3 regions of the Cellulomonas jepli genome follow, and region 1 is predicted to be linked to each of the others. Evidence: riboswitches for the same ligand, from Rfam matches in the RefSeq annotation. Region 1 holds a riboswitch; each other region holds the start of a gene.
What was found. A riboswitch is a leader RNA that binds a small molecule or an ion and turns the genes downstream of it on or off. The one in region 1 is predicted to bind cyclic di-GMP.
Positions count from the first base shown of each region.

Region 2: another riboswitch for cyclic di-GMP. It lies ahead of AB6N24_RS11010 (BldC family transcriptional regulator); the one in region 1 lies ahead of AB6N24_RS01375 (right-handed parallel beta-helix repeat-containing protein).
Region 3: another riboswitch for cyclic di-GMP. It lies ahead of AB6N24_RS12440 (PKD domain-containing protein); the one in region 1 lies ahead of AB6N24_RS01375 (right-handed parallel beta-helix repeat-containing protein).

Region 1 covers NZ_JBFTER010000003.1:43,212-48,441, forward strand. The annotation lists tRNA gene AB6N24_RS01350 (tRNA-Pro) at 68-141, opposite strand; tRNA gene AB6N24_RS01355 (tRNA-Gly) at 281-354, shown strand; gene AB6N24_RS01360 (LysR family transcriptional regulator ArgP) at 370-1,254, opposite strand; gene AB6N24_RS01365 (LysE/ArgO family amino acid transporter) at 1,353-1,967, shown strand; gene AB6N24_RS01370 (SGNH/GDSL hydrolase family protein) at 2,009-2,638, shown strand; cyclic di-GMP riboswitch class I at 2,970-3,044, shown strand; gene AB6N24_RS01375 (right-handed parallel beta-helix repeat-containing protein) at 3,059-4,027, shown strand; gene cysK (cysteine synthase A) at 4,576-5,230, shown strand, end outside.
Region 2 covers NZ_JBFTER010000039.1:6,916-12,145, forward strand. The annotation lists gene AB6N24_RS11005 (EAL domain-containing protein) at 1-1,991, opposite strand, end outside; cyclic di-GMP riboswitch class I at 2,541-2,615, shown strand; gene AB6N24_RS11010 (BldC family transcriptional regulator) at 2,674-2,862, shown strand; gene def (peptide deformylase) at 3,139-3,624, shown strand; gene AB6N24_RS11020 (DUF3145 domain-containing protein) at 3,896-4,396, shown strand; gene fabF (beta-ketoacyl-ACP synthase II) at 4,515-5,230, opposite strand, start outside.
Region 3 covers NZ_JBFTER010000047.1:3,020-8,249, reverse strand. The annotation lists gene AB6N24_RS12450 (HNH endonuclease) at 169-552, opposite strand; gene AB6N24_RS12445 (glycoside hydrolase family 26 protein) at 825-2,306, opposite strand; cyclic di-GMP riboswitch class I at 2,878-2,952, shown strand; gene AB6N24_RS12440 (PKD domain-containing protein) at 3,001-5,097, shown strand; gene AB6N24_RS12435 (PQQ-dependent sugar dehydrogenase) at 5,208-5,230, opposite strand, start outside.

The DNA.
Region 1 (5,230 bases):
GCCGCCAGGTCACGCCCGGGGCCGCCCCGCCGGTCGGACCGCGTCGTGGGCGGGGCCGGTCGCAGAGTCGGGATGGCGGGATTCGAACCCACGACCTTCCGCTCCCAAAGCGGACGCGCTACCAACCTGCGCCACATCCCGTGCGGGGCCGAGTCTAGTGGCGCCACAGGCGGAGAGGGCCTCGTCGGCCGGGTGCGGGTCGACGGGCGGGACGGGCGCGTCGCACGGCGCTGCGCGGAGCCGCTAACCTGGGGCCGCTGGTCCGGCGAGAGCCGACCGCGCGGGTGTAGCTCAATGGTAGAGCCCCAGTCTTCCAAACTGGCTACGCGAGTTCGATTCTCGTCACCCGCTCCACCCGTGCCCACCCGCCTACCGGCGCAGCTCGACGGCCGCGTGCTCGACGACGCGCCCGGTCAGCTCCCCCAGCCAGTGCGAGCCCACCTTCCAGTGCTGCCAGTAGAGCGGCACGTCGAGGTGGTGCCCCGCGGCGAGCTCGACGAGGTCTCCCCGCGCGATCCCGGCCCGCGCGGCCTGCTCGGGCACCATGCCCCAGCCCAGCCCGCGCACGACGAGCTCGACGAACGCGTGGTTCGACGGCACGAGGTGCCGCGGCGGGTCGACGCGGCGACCCGTGACCTGCTCGGCGAAGCGGTCCTGCAGCGCGTCCTTGCCGGTGAAGGCGAGCAGGGGCGCGAGCGCGAGCGCCTCGGGTCCGGGCCCGTCCGGCAGCCACCGCCCGACGAAGCCCGGGGCGGCGACGGCGAGGTAGCGCATGTCGCCGAGGTGGTGCACGCGGCAGCCCTGCACCGGCGCGCTGTCGGTCGTCACCGCAGCCATCACGGAGCCCTCGCGCAGCAGCGCCGCCGAGTGGTCCTGGTCCTCCCGGCGGACGTCGAGCAGGACGTGCGCGGGGAGCCCGGCGAGCACCGGCGGGAACCAGGTCGACAGGGAGTCGGCGTTGACCGCGATCGCGAGCCGGACGTGCGCCTCGGCGTCGTCGCCCCCGAGCACGCCCGCGGCCTCCGCCTCGAGCACGCTCCACTCGCGCGCGAGACGGAGCAGGGCGCGACCCGGGACGGTCGGCTCGCACGGCCGGACCCGGCGCACGACGACGTGGCCGGCGGCCCGCTCGAGTGCCTTGATGCGCTGGCTCACCGCGGACGGCGTGACGTTCAGCGCCCGCGCCGCGCCCTCGAAGCTCCCCTCGTCGACGACGGCCGCGAGCGCCTTGAGCTGGGCCGGGTCGAGTTCCATGAAGTCATGCTAACGATCCATGCAGATCATTCGCTGGCCTGCACGTGCCCCGGTGCCTACCGTCGAGGCATGCCCTCCTCGCTCCCCCGGACCCGCCCGTGAACGGCGGCGCTCCCGCCGACGCGCTCGTCGGCCTCGTGACGGGCCTCGGCCTCATCGTGGCGATCGGCGCGCAGAACGCGTTCGTGCTCCGGCAGGGCCTGCGCCGCGAGCACGTGCTGGGCGTGGTGCTCGTCTGCGCGCTCGCCGACGCGGCGCTCGTGACCGCCGGCGTCGCCGGCCTCGGGCCGGTGCTCACCGCGCACGAGACCGTCATGACGGCCGTGCGGTACGGGGGCGCGGCGTTCCTCGGCTGGTTCGCGGTGAACGCGGCGCGCCGTGCGCTGCGGCCCGCGACGCTGCAGCCCGCCGCCGACGACGCCCCGGGCGGGCGTGCCCGCGTGCTGCTCACGTGCGCCGCCCTGACCTTCCTGAACCCGCACGTGTACCTCGACACCGTCGTGCTCCTCGGCTCGGTCGCGCACCAGCAGGACCGGCCGTGGGCCTTCGCCGCCGGGGCGGTCGCCGCGAGCATCGGCTGGTTCGTCACCCTCGGGTTCGGCGCGGGCCGGCTCGCCCCGCTCTTCGCCCGCCCGCGCGCCTGGCAGGTCCTCGACGGGCTCGTCGCGGTCGTGATGGCGGCGCTCGCGGTCTCGCTCGTGGTCGGCACCTGACCGGCTTGTCCGATCCGGGCCCCTGTGCTGCAGTTCGGGGCATGACGCTTCTCGAGGCGGGCGACCGCATCCTGCTGACCGGCGACTCGATCACCGACGGGGGGCGCGACCGCAGCGACCCGGCGAGCCTCGGGCACGGGTACGCGCTGCTCGTCGCCGCGCTCGCCGGCGCGCGCCGGCCCGACCTGGGCCTGACCTTCCTCAACCGCGGGATCGGCGGGGACACCGCGCGGCAGCTCCGCGACCGCTGGGAGGCCGACGCCCTCGCGCTCGAGCCGACCGTGATCTCGGTGCTCGTCGGGATCAACGACACGTGGCGCCGCTACGACTCGGGCCGCGCGACCTCCGTCGACGCGTACGAGGAGGACTACCGCGCGATGCTCGACTCGGCGCGCGAGCGCCTGGGGGCGCGCCTCGTCCTCGTCGAGCCGTTCGTCGTGCCCGTCGAGGAGGCACAGCACGGCTGGCGCGAGGACCTCGACCCGCGGATCGGGGTCGTCCGGCGGCTCGCCGCCGAGCTCCGCGCGACGCTCGTGCCGGCCGACGGGCTCTTCGCCGCGGCGGCCGTCCGCACCACGCCGGCCGCCTGGGCGTACGACGGCGTGCACCCCACGCCCGCCGGTCACGGCCTGCTCGCCGAGGCGTGGCTCGACGCCGTCGGGCTGGGCTGAGCGTCCTGCGCGTGCGCCCGGGCGCACGCACAGGACCACGCCCGCCACCCGTGCGGGTGCACCCGTCCGTGAATGCACCGATCGTGTTCGTAACCCGTCCCGGACGGACATCCCGGACGTGCCGCCGGGGCGCCCGCGCCGCACTCGGGAACTCGTCGAAAACAACGCCTTCTCACGCATTCCCACGCCCGTGACCTGCGGGATCGCCCTGATCCGCACCGGCTGTTATCACCGGCACCGAGGACCCGCCGCCCGGACGACGCTGTTTCACCCGCCTGCCAGGCGCTGTGACTCTTGTCGCGGGCAGCCGCGACCGCATACGGTCCTCCTGTCCACGAAAAGGCAAAGCTGCCGCGAGGCAGTGACGCAAAGCCATGGGACCCACGAGGTTCGCCAGGCTGCCGAACGACGGAGAATCCAGTGCTCAATGCAGTCCGCTCGACCTTCAGCGCGCCCACCGACAGCCTGTCGGAGCGCGCCCCGCAGCGCGCCCTCCGCCGCCGGGGCCGGGCCGTCGCCCTCGTCGCCGGCCTCAGCGTCGTCGCAGCGATCGCGTCAACGGCTCCCGCTGCCGGCGCCGGCGTCGCACCCGCCGCGCTCACCATCCCGACGCTGAGCAACGCGAGCGCCAGCACGACGGGCGTGCCGGCAGGCACGGTCCTGACCGTCATCACCGGCGACCTCGTGGTGAGCACGCCGGGCGCGGTCATCGACGCGGTCGACGTGCGGGGGTTCCTCAAGGTCACGGCACCGAACGTCACGATCAAGCGCTCGGTCGTCCGCGGCCGGCCGATCACCAGCAGCTTCGCCCTCGTCACGAACGGCGCGGGTCTCTACCCCTTCACGATCGAGGACAGCGAGCTCGTCGCGGCCGACGCGTCGCCGCACATCGCGGGCATCATCGGGCACAACTTCACGGTCCGCCGCACGGAGATCGCGAACGTCATCGACTCGGTGCACATCACGGGCTCGAACGTCCTCGTCGAGGACTCGTACATGCACAGCAACCTGTACTACGCCTCCGACCCGAACCACAAGGGCGGCGAGAGCCACGCCGACAGCATCCAGATCCAGGGCGGGTCGAACATCCGGATCCTGCGGAACAACATCCGCGGTGCGCAGGCCACGGCGATCCAGACGACGCAGGACCGTTCGCAGATCACGGGCCTGACGATCAAGGACAACCGGATCGGTGGCGGCAAGTGCACCATCAACATGGCTTACGGCAGCCGCCCGGCGAGCACCGGCGTGGTCATCCAGAACAACGTGTTCCGGCTCGACACGGGGTACACGCGCTGCGCGATCCTCGCTCCGACCGTCCACACGATCGCGAACGTCGACAACTACTTCACGGACGGCGCGGCGGTCAAGGTCCAGCGCAGCTTCTGACGTCCGCACGGCAGACGCACGCGAGCGGTGCGCGGGTTTCCCGCGCACCGCTCGCGTGCGTCGTCGGCGTCCCACGGCCCGTCGCCGTGCTGCGTCGCGGTCGTCCGCGCGGACGACGTCCCGCACCTCGGGCATGCTTTGCACCGCGGGGACGTTGTCGATAACGTCAGCGCGTCCATGACCGACCGGGAGGAGAGGTGACCGTGCTGCTCCGCGCGTGCGTCACCACCCTGGTCCTGTGCGACGCCGCGTGCGCCCGGCCCCACCGGGTCGCCGCCTGCTGTCGCTGTCACTAGAGCGCTGGCCGCTCCCGCTGCCCTCGCAGCGGGAGGCCCGCACGGGCACATCCCCCCGCGCCAGCGCTCGCCCCACGCGCCGCACCGGTGGTCCCCGGCGCTCGGCGGTCCCCGGCAGCGAGCCCCGCGCGCTGCTGCCCGGCCCGACGACGAGCCCACCGCGCGGCGCGCGACGCCGGAGCCCTCCCGGTCCCCCGCACCACCTCCCCCACCCCGCCACGCACCCCGTGGCCCCGCACAGACGAGGACGACATGGCCCGCATCTACGACGACGCGACGCAGCTCATCGGCAACACCCCGCTGGTCCGCATCAACAAGCTGACCGAGGGCGCCGGCGCCACGGTGGTCGGCAAGCTCGAGTTCTACAACCCCGCGAGCTCGGTCAAGGACCGCATCGGCGTCGCGATCATCGACGCCGCCGAGGCGTCCGGCGAGCTCCCCGCGGGCGGCACGATCGTCGAGGCCACCAGCGGCAACACCGGCATCGCGCTCGCGTTCGTCGGCGCGGCGCGCGGGTACAAGGTCGTCCTGACGATGCCCGAGACCATGTCGAAGGAGCGCCGGGCCCTGCTGCGCGCGTACGGCGCCGAGCTCATCCTCACCCCCGGCTCGGAGGGCATGAAGGGCGCGGTCAACCGCGCGAACGAGGTCGCCGCGGAGCGCCCGGGCGCCGTGCTCGCCCGCCAGTTCGCGAACGCCGCCAACCCGGCGATCCACCGCGCGACGACCGCCGAGGAGATCTGGGCGGACACCGACGGCAAGGTCGACATCTTCGTCGCCGGGATCGGCACGGGCGGCACGATCACGGGCGTCGGGCAGCTGCTCAAGGAGCGCAACCCGGACGTGAAGATCATCGCCGTCGAGCCGGAGGAGTCGCCGATCCTGAACGGCGGTCAGCCGGGGCCGC
Region 2 (5,230 bases), on a different contig from region 1:
GCGGCGACGCCGAGCCCGCGGCTCAGCAGCCAGCGGTACGTCCCGTCGGGCCGGCGGAGGCGGTACTCGACCTCGACGGGGACCTCGGGGGCGTCGACCGCCTGCGCGAACGACGCGCGCACCCGCTCCTGGTCCTCCGGGTGGGTCACCTCGGTCCAGCGCTCCATGCGAGCAGGCGCGTCGGGGTCGAGCCCGAGGAGCTGGCGGCCCCGGGGCGAGACGTACATGGCGCGCGTCGCGACGTCGAGCTCCCAGAGGCCGTCGTTCGCGGCTCGCGCGGCGTGCGCGTAGCGGGCCTCGCTCGCGCGTGCGCTGAGCGCGAGCTCCTCGCCCTCGAGCACCGAGCCCAGCAGCGTGGCCCAGTGGTGGTACGCCTCGTGGCTCGACCGGGAGTTCACGACCCCGAGGACGGCGAGCAGGCCCCAGCGCCGCGCCGGGGTCCGGACGGGCACGACGAGGCACACCTCACCCTGTGTTCCGTCGGCGGCCCCGACGAGGTCCGACGGCGGGAACCTGCGCGAGTCGAGCTCCTCGCCGACGTGGTGGTCGAGGAACCCGTCCGGGTCGTGCACGCCCGCGAGCCGCAGCGGCGCACCGGGGGCCGCGTCGTCCCACAGCGCGAGCAGCCCCGCACGTGAGTGCGTCTGCGCGAGCCAGCCGAGCCCCCGCGCCGCGTCGGCGTCCGCGCGCAGCAGCGCCGCCGCGACGTCGGACCCCTCGAGCACGTGCTGCGCGAGGACGTGCGACTGCTGCACCGAGCCGTGGTTCTGCAGCCGCCACAGCGCCGCGGCGACCCGGCTCAGCGCAGTGGTGTGCGGGCTCGCGCCCGTCGCGGTCCCCGTGCTCATGAGCCGCTGCACGTGCTCGGTGAGCACCGAGGTGATCCGGTGCAGCGCGTCGTCGCCGGGCGCGGCCCCGCGCATCAGCGCGAGCAGACCGTCGAGGTCCGTCTCGGTGAGGTCGTCGCCGCGCTGCAGGAGGCGCTCGAGCTCGTCGGCGAGCGCGGCGGTCGCGTCGGGGGCGACGGTGCCCGGATGCCGCCCGGCGAGCAGGGTCGACAGGGTGCGGTGGAGGTCGCCCGGCTGCACGGGCACGCCGGCGAGCCGGGACGCGGGCGCGGGTCGGCTGGTGAGCACGTCGTCGCGGCACCCGCACGAGCCGCGGGGGACGACGACGGTGGCCGCGGCGACGTGGCTGCCCGCGGGCACGTGCTCGCCGCGCAGGGCGCGCATGACGAGCGAGCCGGCCAGCGCGCCCACCTCGTCGAACCGTTGGTGCACGCTCGACAGGCTCGGCGTCGCCCAGGCGCCGTGCTCGACGTTGTCGAAGGCGAGGACCGCGACGTCCTCGGGCACGCGCACGCCCGCGGCGGCGAGCCCGCGGACGAGCCCGATGGCGTTGTGCCCGGACGCGGTGACCACCGCGTCGGGCCGCTCGGGACGGGCGAGCAGCTCCCGGGCGGCGTCCACGCCCGCGGCCTCCGACCAGTCCCGCGCCACGACGAGCAGCTCCTCGCGCGGGATGAGCCCGTGCGCGGCGAGCGCGTCGCGGTACGCGACGTGGCGCTCCTGGTAGTCGTACTGCCGGAGGTCGCCGACGAAGCCGATCCGGGTGTGGCCGTGCGCGCGCAGGTGCTCGACGGCGGCGTGGATGCCGCCGTGGTTGTCGGGCAGCGCGACGGGCGCCTCGACGCCGTCGACCCGCTGGCTCGTGAGCACGACGGGCTTGCCGAGCACGAGCATCCGCTCGAGGAAGGCCGCGCTCGCGCTGAGGGCGATCGTGACGACCGCGTCGGCCTCGTCCCAGCCCACGGACAGCGCGGTCTCGCCGACGACCGTCTCGTCGAGCTCGGGCTGCTCCGGTGCGGTCTGGGCCACCACGACGCGACCGCCCTGCGCGGTGACCTCCCGCACCAGCCCCGCCAGGAGCTCACCGTGGTAGAACCCGCCGATGTGGCGCGCGAGCGCGAGGACGGTCCAGGTGTGCGGCACGTGACTCCTCCGGCTGCGAGCCACGTGTGGGCTCCTCGGGAGGACCATCGGCACCCGCCGCGGCGACTTGAGCGGAGAGCCGCAGGTCAGGGGCCGTGCGGAGCGACGTGACGGGCCACGGCGGGGGTCGCGCGGACCGGTCGTCGGGCGTCGGTGCGGTCGACGTCGGGTCACGTGTGGCGGTCGCAGCGGTCGGCACGCGTGACGCGCGTCTCGACGGCGCTCGGGTGCGGACAGCGTTCGGGCGCCTCACCCGCACAAGATGAGGCGCCCGTCACCCGCCGTGGTCACCTGGCGACCCGCCCCGCTCGCGCCTGGGCGTTGGGTCAAGGGTAGGACGAATCCGCCGGGAGGGCGAGGGATCGTCACGCACTCGTCTGCTGCGGCCCAACCGAAGCTCTCCCGGCGGTCAGGATGCACGGGCCGGCCGGGCATGTTATATGCGCCGTCGAAGCGCATCGATTCACCCGATCGGCCCCCAGGGTGGTTCGTTTCACCCTCGGGGGGTTGTTGCGAAGTTGTCCGGGTTCATGCATAGTTGAGGACGTCAGCGAGAAACGGCAAACCCGCCGCAAGGTGGGGACGCAAAGCCACGGGGCCTCAGGGGTCAGCCGAGCTACCGAACGACAGGAGAGTTGCCATCATGGCCATCACCACCCCCAACCGTTCCGAGTCCACCTCGATGCCGGGCGCTCTGCTCACCCCGGGTGAGGTCGCAGCGATGTTCCGGGTCGACCCGAAGACCGTCACGCGCTGGGCGCAGGCCGGCAAGCTCTCGGCGGTCCGGACGCTCGGTGGGCACCGCCGCTTCCACGAGAACGAGGTCCGCCAGCTCCTCACGGGCGTGCCGCAGCAGCGTTCCGACGTCTGAGGTCTCGGCCGCGCGTCACGCACAGCTTCTCGCCGAAAGGCCCGGGGAAATGTTCCCCGGGCCTTTTGTCGTGCACGTGTCCAATTCACGTGACCTCGGTCACTCGAATGGCGCAGCGCTTCTCTCCCGCCGCAGGTGCACCGGGGACGGCAGAGCCGAAGGGCGCGAGGGTGCCGGGCCGACGGCGGCGGGAGGCTCCCAGCGGGCCTGCGCGGTCCACACCTCCGACCGCTGGAGTGCCCGAGTCGGACAGCCCCGCATGAAACAATCGTGGGCATGGCGATGAGAGAGATCCGCACGGTCGGCGACCCGGTCCTGCGCACCCCCTGCGACCCGATCACGACCGTCGACGACCGGGTGCGCTCCCTCGTGACGGACCTGCTCGAGACCGTCGACCACGAGGGTCGGGCCGGCCTCGCCGCCAACCAGATCGGCGTCGGGCTCCGCGCCTTCTCGTGGAACATCGACGACGAGATCGGCTACGTGCTGAACCCCCGCATCGTGGAGCTGTCCGAGGACTACCAGGACGGCGACGAGGGCTGCCTGTCGGTGCCCGGCCTCTGGTACCCGACGAAGCGCGCCTGGTACGCCCGGGTCGTCGGCGAGGACCTCGACGGCAAGGAGGTCGTCGTCGAGGGCACCGAGCTCATGGCCCGCTGCCTGCAGCACGAGGTGGACCACCTCGACGGGTACCTCTACCTCGACCGGCTCGAACGGTCCGTGCGCAAGAAGGCGATGCGCGCGATCCGCGACCAGCTCTGACGCGGGTCCCCGCGCCGGAGCGGGGTGACGGCCACGACCGCGGGCCGGGTCTCGCCCCGCGGTCCCGGCGCGCGATCCCGACGTTTCAGGGCGAACCATGACCGATCGCCACCCGGACCGTTGCACGTCCGGGTGGCGGGGCCGGATTCGCTGGCGTCCGACCAGCCGGATCATGCATGCTGTCACCAGCACGCCGCGAGGCCGTGGTGCACTCCCGTCTGCGGGACGAGGTCGTTGGGGAAGACGAACCTCGAGCCGTCAGGAGGGCGACATGGCAGGTGCGATCACCCGCGGTGTACTTTTCGTGCACTCAGCGCCACGTGCGCTCTGCCCCCACATGGAGTGGGCGGCAGGCAACGTGCTGGGCACACGCGTGTCCCTGGACTGGACGCCGCAGCCTGCGGCGCCGGGGATGTACCGGGCGGAGCTGTCCTGGCAGGGTGCCCAGGGGACGGGCGCGCGCCTGGCCTCGGCGCTGCGCGGGTGGACCCACCTGCGCTACGAGGTGACCGAGGAGTCGAGCCACGGCACCGACGGCTCGCGCTGGAGCCACACGCCCGAGCTCGGCATCTTCCACGCCCAGACCGACGTGCACGGCAACGTCGTCGTGCCCGAGGACCGCATCCGTGCCGCCCTCGTGCACGCGGCGGACCCGGCACGCCTGCGCGCCGAGCTGGACCTCGCGCTCGGGCAGGCGTGGGACGACGAGCTCGAGCCGTTCCGCTACGCCGGCGCCGGCGCGCCCGTGCGCTGGCTGCACCGGGTCGGCTGAGCGGCCGGCGACGGCCGGGCCGCGACGGCCGCACGAACGACGACGCCCGGCCACCGCGCCCTCACGGGGAGCGGTGGCCGGGCGTCGTCGTGCCGTGGCCGGAGACGGCGTGCCGGGGTCAGGCCGTCGTGACCACGAGGGCGACGTTGTGGCCGCCGAACCCGAACGAGTTGTTGACCGCGGCGAGCTGACCGTCGGCCGGCAGGGCCCGCGGCGTGTCGCGCACCAGGTCGAGCACGAGCTCGGGGTCCGGGTCCGAGACGTTGATCGTCGGGGGAGCCGTGCGCTCGTGCAGCGCGAGCACCGTGAAGATGGTCTCGAGCGCGCCCGCGCCGCCGAGCAGGTGACCCGTCATCGACTTCGTGGCCGAGAGCGCGACCTGGTCCGCGGCCGAGCCGAGCACGTCGCGGACGCCGCGCGCCTCGATGAGGTCGCCGACCACCGTCGAGGTGGCGTGCGCGTTGACGTGCCGCACGTCGGCGGGGTCGATCCCGGCGTCCGTGAGCGCCGAGCGCATCGCGGAGATCTGACCGCGCCCCGAGGGCTCGGGGGACGTCAGGTGGTACCCGTCGGCGGACAGACCGACGCCGGCGATCTTCGCGTAGACCCGCGCGCCGCGGGCGGCCGCGTGCTCAGCGCTCTCGAGCACCACGATGCCGGCACCCTCGCCGAGCACGAACCCGTCACGACCGGTGTCGTACGGCCGCGACGCGGCGGCGGGGTCGTCGTTGCGCGTCGACAGCGTGCGCGACGCCGCGAACGCCGCGAGCGGCATCGGGTGGATCGCGGCCTCGGTGCCACCGGCGACGACGACGTCGGCGCGGCCCGAGCGGA
Region 3 (5,230 bases), on a different contig from region 1:
GCACGGGGCTTCCCGCGCGGGGAGCGCTCGCCGGTCGCCGCACGGCGCGCTGGCGGGACCGTCCGCGCTGCGGGCGCGGGGCGGACGTCCGGACGGTGCGCCGCGCAGGTCGGACCGAGCGCTCCGCCCGGTTGCGCAGAATGCAGGACTCGTCTGCCTCCGACGGGCTCAACGGCGCCGGAGCCGACGGCGCTGCGCGTCGGCGTACAGCCGGGCCCGGCGGTTGCCGCCGCGGCGCGCGATCGCGTCGAGCAGCGCGGTCAGCGAGCGGTCGACCGCCGCGGTGTCCGGGGACCAGCCCCGCCGCTCGCACTCCTCGAGCCACTCGACCGCCGACCGGTGACCGCGCTCGGCGTTGCACCGCCGGCACGCCGCGACCTCGTTCTCGATCCACGACGGCCCGCCCTTGGCCCGCGGAACCAGGTGCTCCCGGGTCGGCGCGACGAGCCCGGTGAACGACCGGCCGCACCACACGCAGTGCGCGCCGTCGCGGTCCAGCGCGAGCCGCAGGCGCTCGGCGGCCCCCGGCTGGTGCCCGCCCTCGACGCTCATGGGCCGACGCTACGTCGGGGCTCCGGCCTCCGCAGGGCCTCGGGACACCGCCGCCCACGGCGCACCGGCCCTGCGACGGCGCACCGGTCCGGCCGCCCGGCGCGGTGCCGTCGGGTGCCGTCGGGTGCCGTCGGGTGCCGTCGGGTGTGCGCGGTCAGGCGCCGAGGACGACGACGGACCGCCCGGCCCGGCACGCCGTTCGCGTGCCGGACCGGGCGGTCCTGGGTCGTGCTCGTGCGCTCCCGCGGGTCGGCCGGCGGGAGCGCACGGCGTCACTCGCGCGGCTTGCCGAACCCGGTCGCCGCGAGCCCCGCCTCGGCGGCACGCATCGACGGGCCGGACGAGTCGAGCCGCCAGTCGTTCGTCGTGCGGCCCTCGCCCTCACCACCGGAGGTGACGGCCAGGCTGAACCAGCCGATGCCGATGATGTCGGAGTTCTCCGGCCGGGCGATGCCCTCGAACAGGCTCGTGATCCACTTCGCCTTGTTGCCGCCCTCCTCGGTCGCCCCGATCTCCGCGAGGAAGATCGGCTTGTCCGGGGCCGCTGCGCGCAGCAGCGGGAGCGTCTTGCCGTACGTGTCGTCGAACGTCGGCTGCGGGTCGCCCGGGCGGTAGTAGCCCGACATGCCGATCCAGTCGACGTACTCGTCACCCGGGTAGAAGTTGACCGGGTCCGGCTGGCTCGGGATCTTGTTCACGCGGTTCGGGGCCCAGAGCCACGCGACGTACTCGTTCGCGCCCTCCTGGGTGAAGATGTCGTGCACGTGCCGCCACATCTGCACGTACTCGCCCTTCTTGTTCCCGTTGATGCCCTTGCCGTCCCAACCGCGGACCTCGGACCACGGGTACCAGGTCCCGTTCATCTCGTGGTTGAAGCGCAGGACCAGCGGGAGGCCGGTCGCGGCGATGTCACGGGCGTACTTGCGCAGGTACTCGTCGTGCTGGCCGTTGATGATCGAGCCGAGCGAGTACTCGGGCGCCTCCGCGGAGATCGCACCGACCTGGCTCTGGCTCTCCCAGGTGAGCAGCGGGATCTGACCGCGGCTCCACGCGGACTGGACGGCGTCCGGGCGGAAGTCGGTGTCCCACGACTGGAAGTAGCCGCTGACGTCGGCGTTGCGGTTCACGGCCGCCTGCACGCCGTTGAACTCGCCGTAGTCGAACGGGCTCTGCGTCGTGTAGAGGCCGAACAGCTGGCTCGCCGCGACGATGTCCGCCTTAGTCATCGACGCGGTGACCGGGGGCGCCTGGTGGCCCTTGGGGTTCTGCACCTTGTAGGTGAGCTCGCCGAGCTGCTTCTTGAGGTCGGCGATCTGCGCCGTGGTGACCTTGCTCGCGGCGTTCTGGCGCTCGCGCGCGGCCTTGAGCGTGCCGTTGACGAGGTTCGCGGCGTCCTTCTGCTTCGCGGCCTCGGCCTCGGCACGACCGAGCTCCTGCTGCGTCTGCACGAGCTTCGCCTCGAGCTCGGTGATCTGCTTCTTCAGGTCCTCCGCGCGGGCGAGCTGGACCTTGTCGCCGACCTGGGGCCGCGGCGCGGTGAGCTTCGCCTCCATCTCCTCGAGCTGGGCGCTGAGGTCGCGCGAGCGCGCCTGCTCCGTCTTGAGGGCGACCTCGGTCGCGCTCGGCCCGTTCCACACGTACTGGCCCTGCGGCGACAGCAGCGCGATCGCACCGACCGCAAGAAGTGAGACGGTGATCACAGAAGCGAGCACGCGATGGCGGCGCGTGAACTTGAACGGATAGTCGGAAAACATCTGCGGGTGCCTCCACGGCGATGGTCTTCACGGCGCGCCCGGGTCATGCGGTCCGGACTGCGTGCGGGTCGTGAGCACGGGTGCTCGTCGGGCGTGAGCGCAGACGCACGGGTGTGCGGCCGTCGCGTTCGACATGGCGGTGGAGCCCCTCCCGAGGCCCCGGCCGTGCCGGAGCGCGACGTCCGTGTCGCGGTGCGTGTCCTGCTCCAGCACGGCGAGACCGTGCTGACCAGCGACGATGAGTGAGAGACAGCGTCGCCGCGGGTTACCGGGACCACGGGGGAAGCTCCCCTGCCGTGTCGCCCTGCCCTGCGTGCGGCGGCGACCGCGCCAGACGGCCCAACCTCGGCGCCGGCGTGCGGCACCGAACTCGGTTCCCCCCGGAAGCCCTGTGCGGTAGGTCCTCATGGTGCACAGCAATCACTCGAAAGGGCAAGAACCCTGCACGGAACACGGTCGTATATCCGAATTGCCCGGGTGCACGGGAGTCACGCCCGGCGTGCACGCGCGTCGGCTTGGTCCGGGTTTATGTGACTGGATTAACACGAACGGCGGACGTACGCTCGTCGAGTCCGCGAAAAGGCAAACCTGCTGCGAGGCAGGGACGCAAAGCCATGGGGCCCTCGGGGTCCGCCAGGCTGCCGAACGACAGGGGATCCCCGTGCAACGCCGCCTCCCGGGGCAGGGCCGTGCCGTGCCCGCGCCCAGCACCACCACCGCCCGCGCCGCGTCGAGGCCCACCGCCTCGGCCCGCGCCGCTCGCACCCGCACCGCACGCGCCGTCGTCGCCTCGGCCGCGCTCGCCGGTCTGCTCACGGCGGCCGTCGTGCCGCCGTCGACGGCCGCGAGCCGCCAGGTCGTCGAGCCGGCCCCGACTGCGTCGCCCACGGTGTCGCCCACGCCCGAGCCGATGCCCGGCCCCACGGACCCGCCCACGCCCACGGCGGACCCGACGCTCAGCCCCACGCCCACCGCCGAGCCGACGCTCAGCCCCACGCCCGGGACGCCCACCGAGCCCACCCCCGACGCCACGCCGAGGCCCGGCGCCGCGAACGACTGGGCCGAGGACGCCCTGACCCCGGACGACGGCCTGCTGTTCGGGGCGTCGGTCGCCAAGGGCACCCACGCGAGCGTCGACGCCGCCGTCTCGGCGTTCGAGGCGAGCATCGGGCGCAAGCTCGACGTGCACCGCTGGTACGCCCTGTGGGACGAGCTGCCGTCGACGCCGCTGACCACGACCGTCCAGCGCGGCCGCACGCCGCTGCTGTCGGTGTCGTCGAAGAAGATCGACGGCACCAAGATCTCGTGGGCCGCCGTCGCGAGCGGCGCCCACGACGCGCAGATCGTCCAGCACGCGAACGCCGTCAAGGCGCTGCGCGTGCCGATGTACGTCTCGTTCCAGCACGAGCCCGACTACTCCCCCGGCTTCGGGGCCGCGGCCGACTACCGGGCGGCGTTCCGCCACTACGTCGAGGTCTTCCGCGCGCAGGGCGTGACCAACGCCGTGTGGACGTGGATCGTGACGCCGACGCCCTTCGCGCCGTACGCGGCGGTGAGCGCCGACGCGCTGTACCCCGGCGACGACGTCGTCGACCAGATCGCGCTCGACGCCTACAACTGGTTCGGGTGCGCGACGAACGGCCAGACGTCGTGGTCGTCGATGTCGCGCGCCGCGTCGGCGTTCCGGGCGTTCGGCCAGGCGCACGGCAAGCCCCTCGTGATCGCCGAGTGGGGTTCGGTCGAGGACCCCGCGGTGCCGGGCCGCAAGGCCGCGTGGCTGCGCGAGTCGATGGCGACGCTCGCGTCGTGGCCCGAGGTCACGGCGGTCCTGTACTTCCACCACCACGGCAGCTGCTCGTGGTTCGTGGACTCGACGCCGAGCTCGCTCGAGGCGTTCGCGGACGTCGCCGACTCCCCCGCGGCGCACACGCGGCCGTCGGCCTTCCTGCAGACGTCGACGACGCACGGGACGGCGCCGCTCTCGGTCACGTTCGACGCGTCGCGCTCGTCGGGCGCGGGCGGTGGTGCCGGCGAGCACGTCGCGAGCTGGTCGCTCACCTACGGCGACGGGACCACGGAGAGCGGCACCGGCGCGCCGCCGGCCACGCTCACGCACGTCTACGGCCCGGGCGACCACAGCGCGCGGCTCACGGTCACCGACACCGCGGGCGGCACGAGCACCGACTCGGTGGCGATCACCGCGGCGGACCCGCCGACCGGGACCCTCGACCAGAAGGACGTCACGGACACCTCGGCGACGCTCTACGCGTGGGTCGACCTGCACGGGTACGCGGGCACCGTGCGCTTCCAGTACGGGCGGACGCTCGAGTACCTGGGCGGCGACTCGACGGTCGCCGTGCCCGCCGTCTCCTACGTGAAGACCGTGAGCCAGCCGATCGCCGGGATCCGGCCCGGCACGACGTACTACTGGAAGGCGACCATCACGTCGCCGGCCGGCACCACCGAGCTGACCCGCACCTTCGAGACCGCGGGCGCGCCGACGTCGTCGAACCAGTTCACCGCCTCGTCGACGTCCACGTCGACGACCTTCAAGGCGCAGGTGCACCCGCACCGGCTCACGACCACGGCGTGGATCGAGTGGGGGCGGACGACCGCGCTGGGCACGTCCTCGCCCGTCACGACGGTGCCCGCGCTGACCTACGAGAAGACGGTCGCGAGCAACCTCGTGACGGGTCTCGCCCCGCGCACGACGTACTACTACCGGGTCGTCGCCACGAACGCGCAGGGCACGCTGTACGGGCCCGTGCGCTCGTTCACCACGCCCCGCTGAGCGGGCACCGCGGCGACCTGCCCGAGCGCTCGCCCGGCTCGGTGGAGCCCCACCCGCACGACCGTCCGGCGCCGGGCCGCTCCCTTCCCGGAGCGGCCCGGCGCTGCGGCTCAGCGCGGGCGCAGCCGGCTCG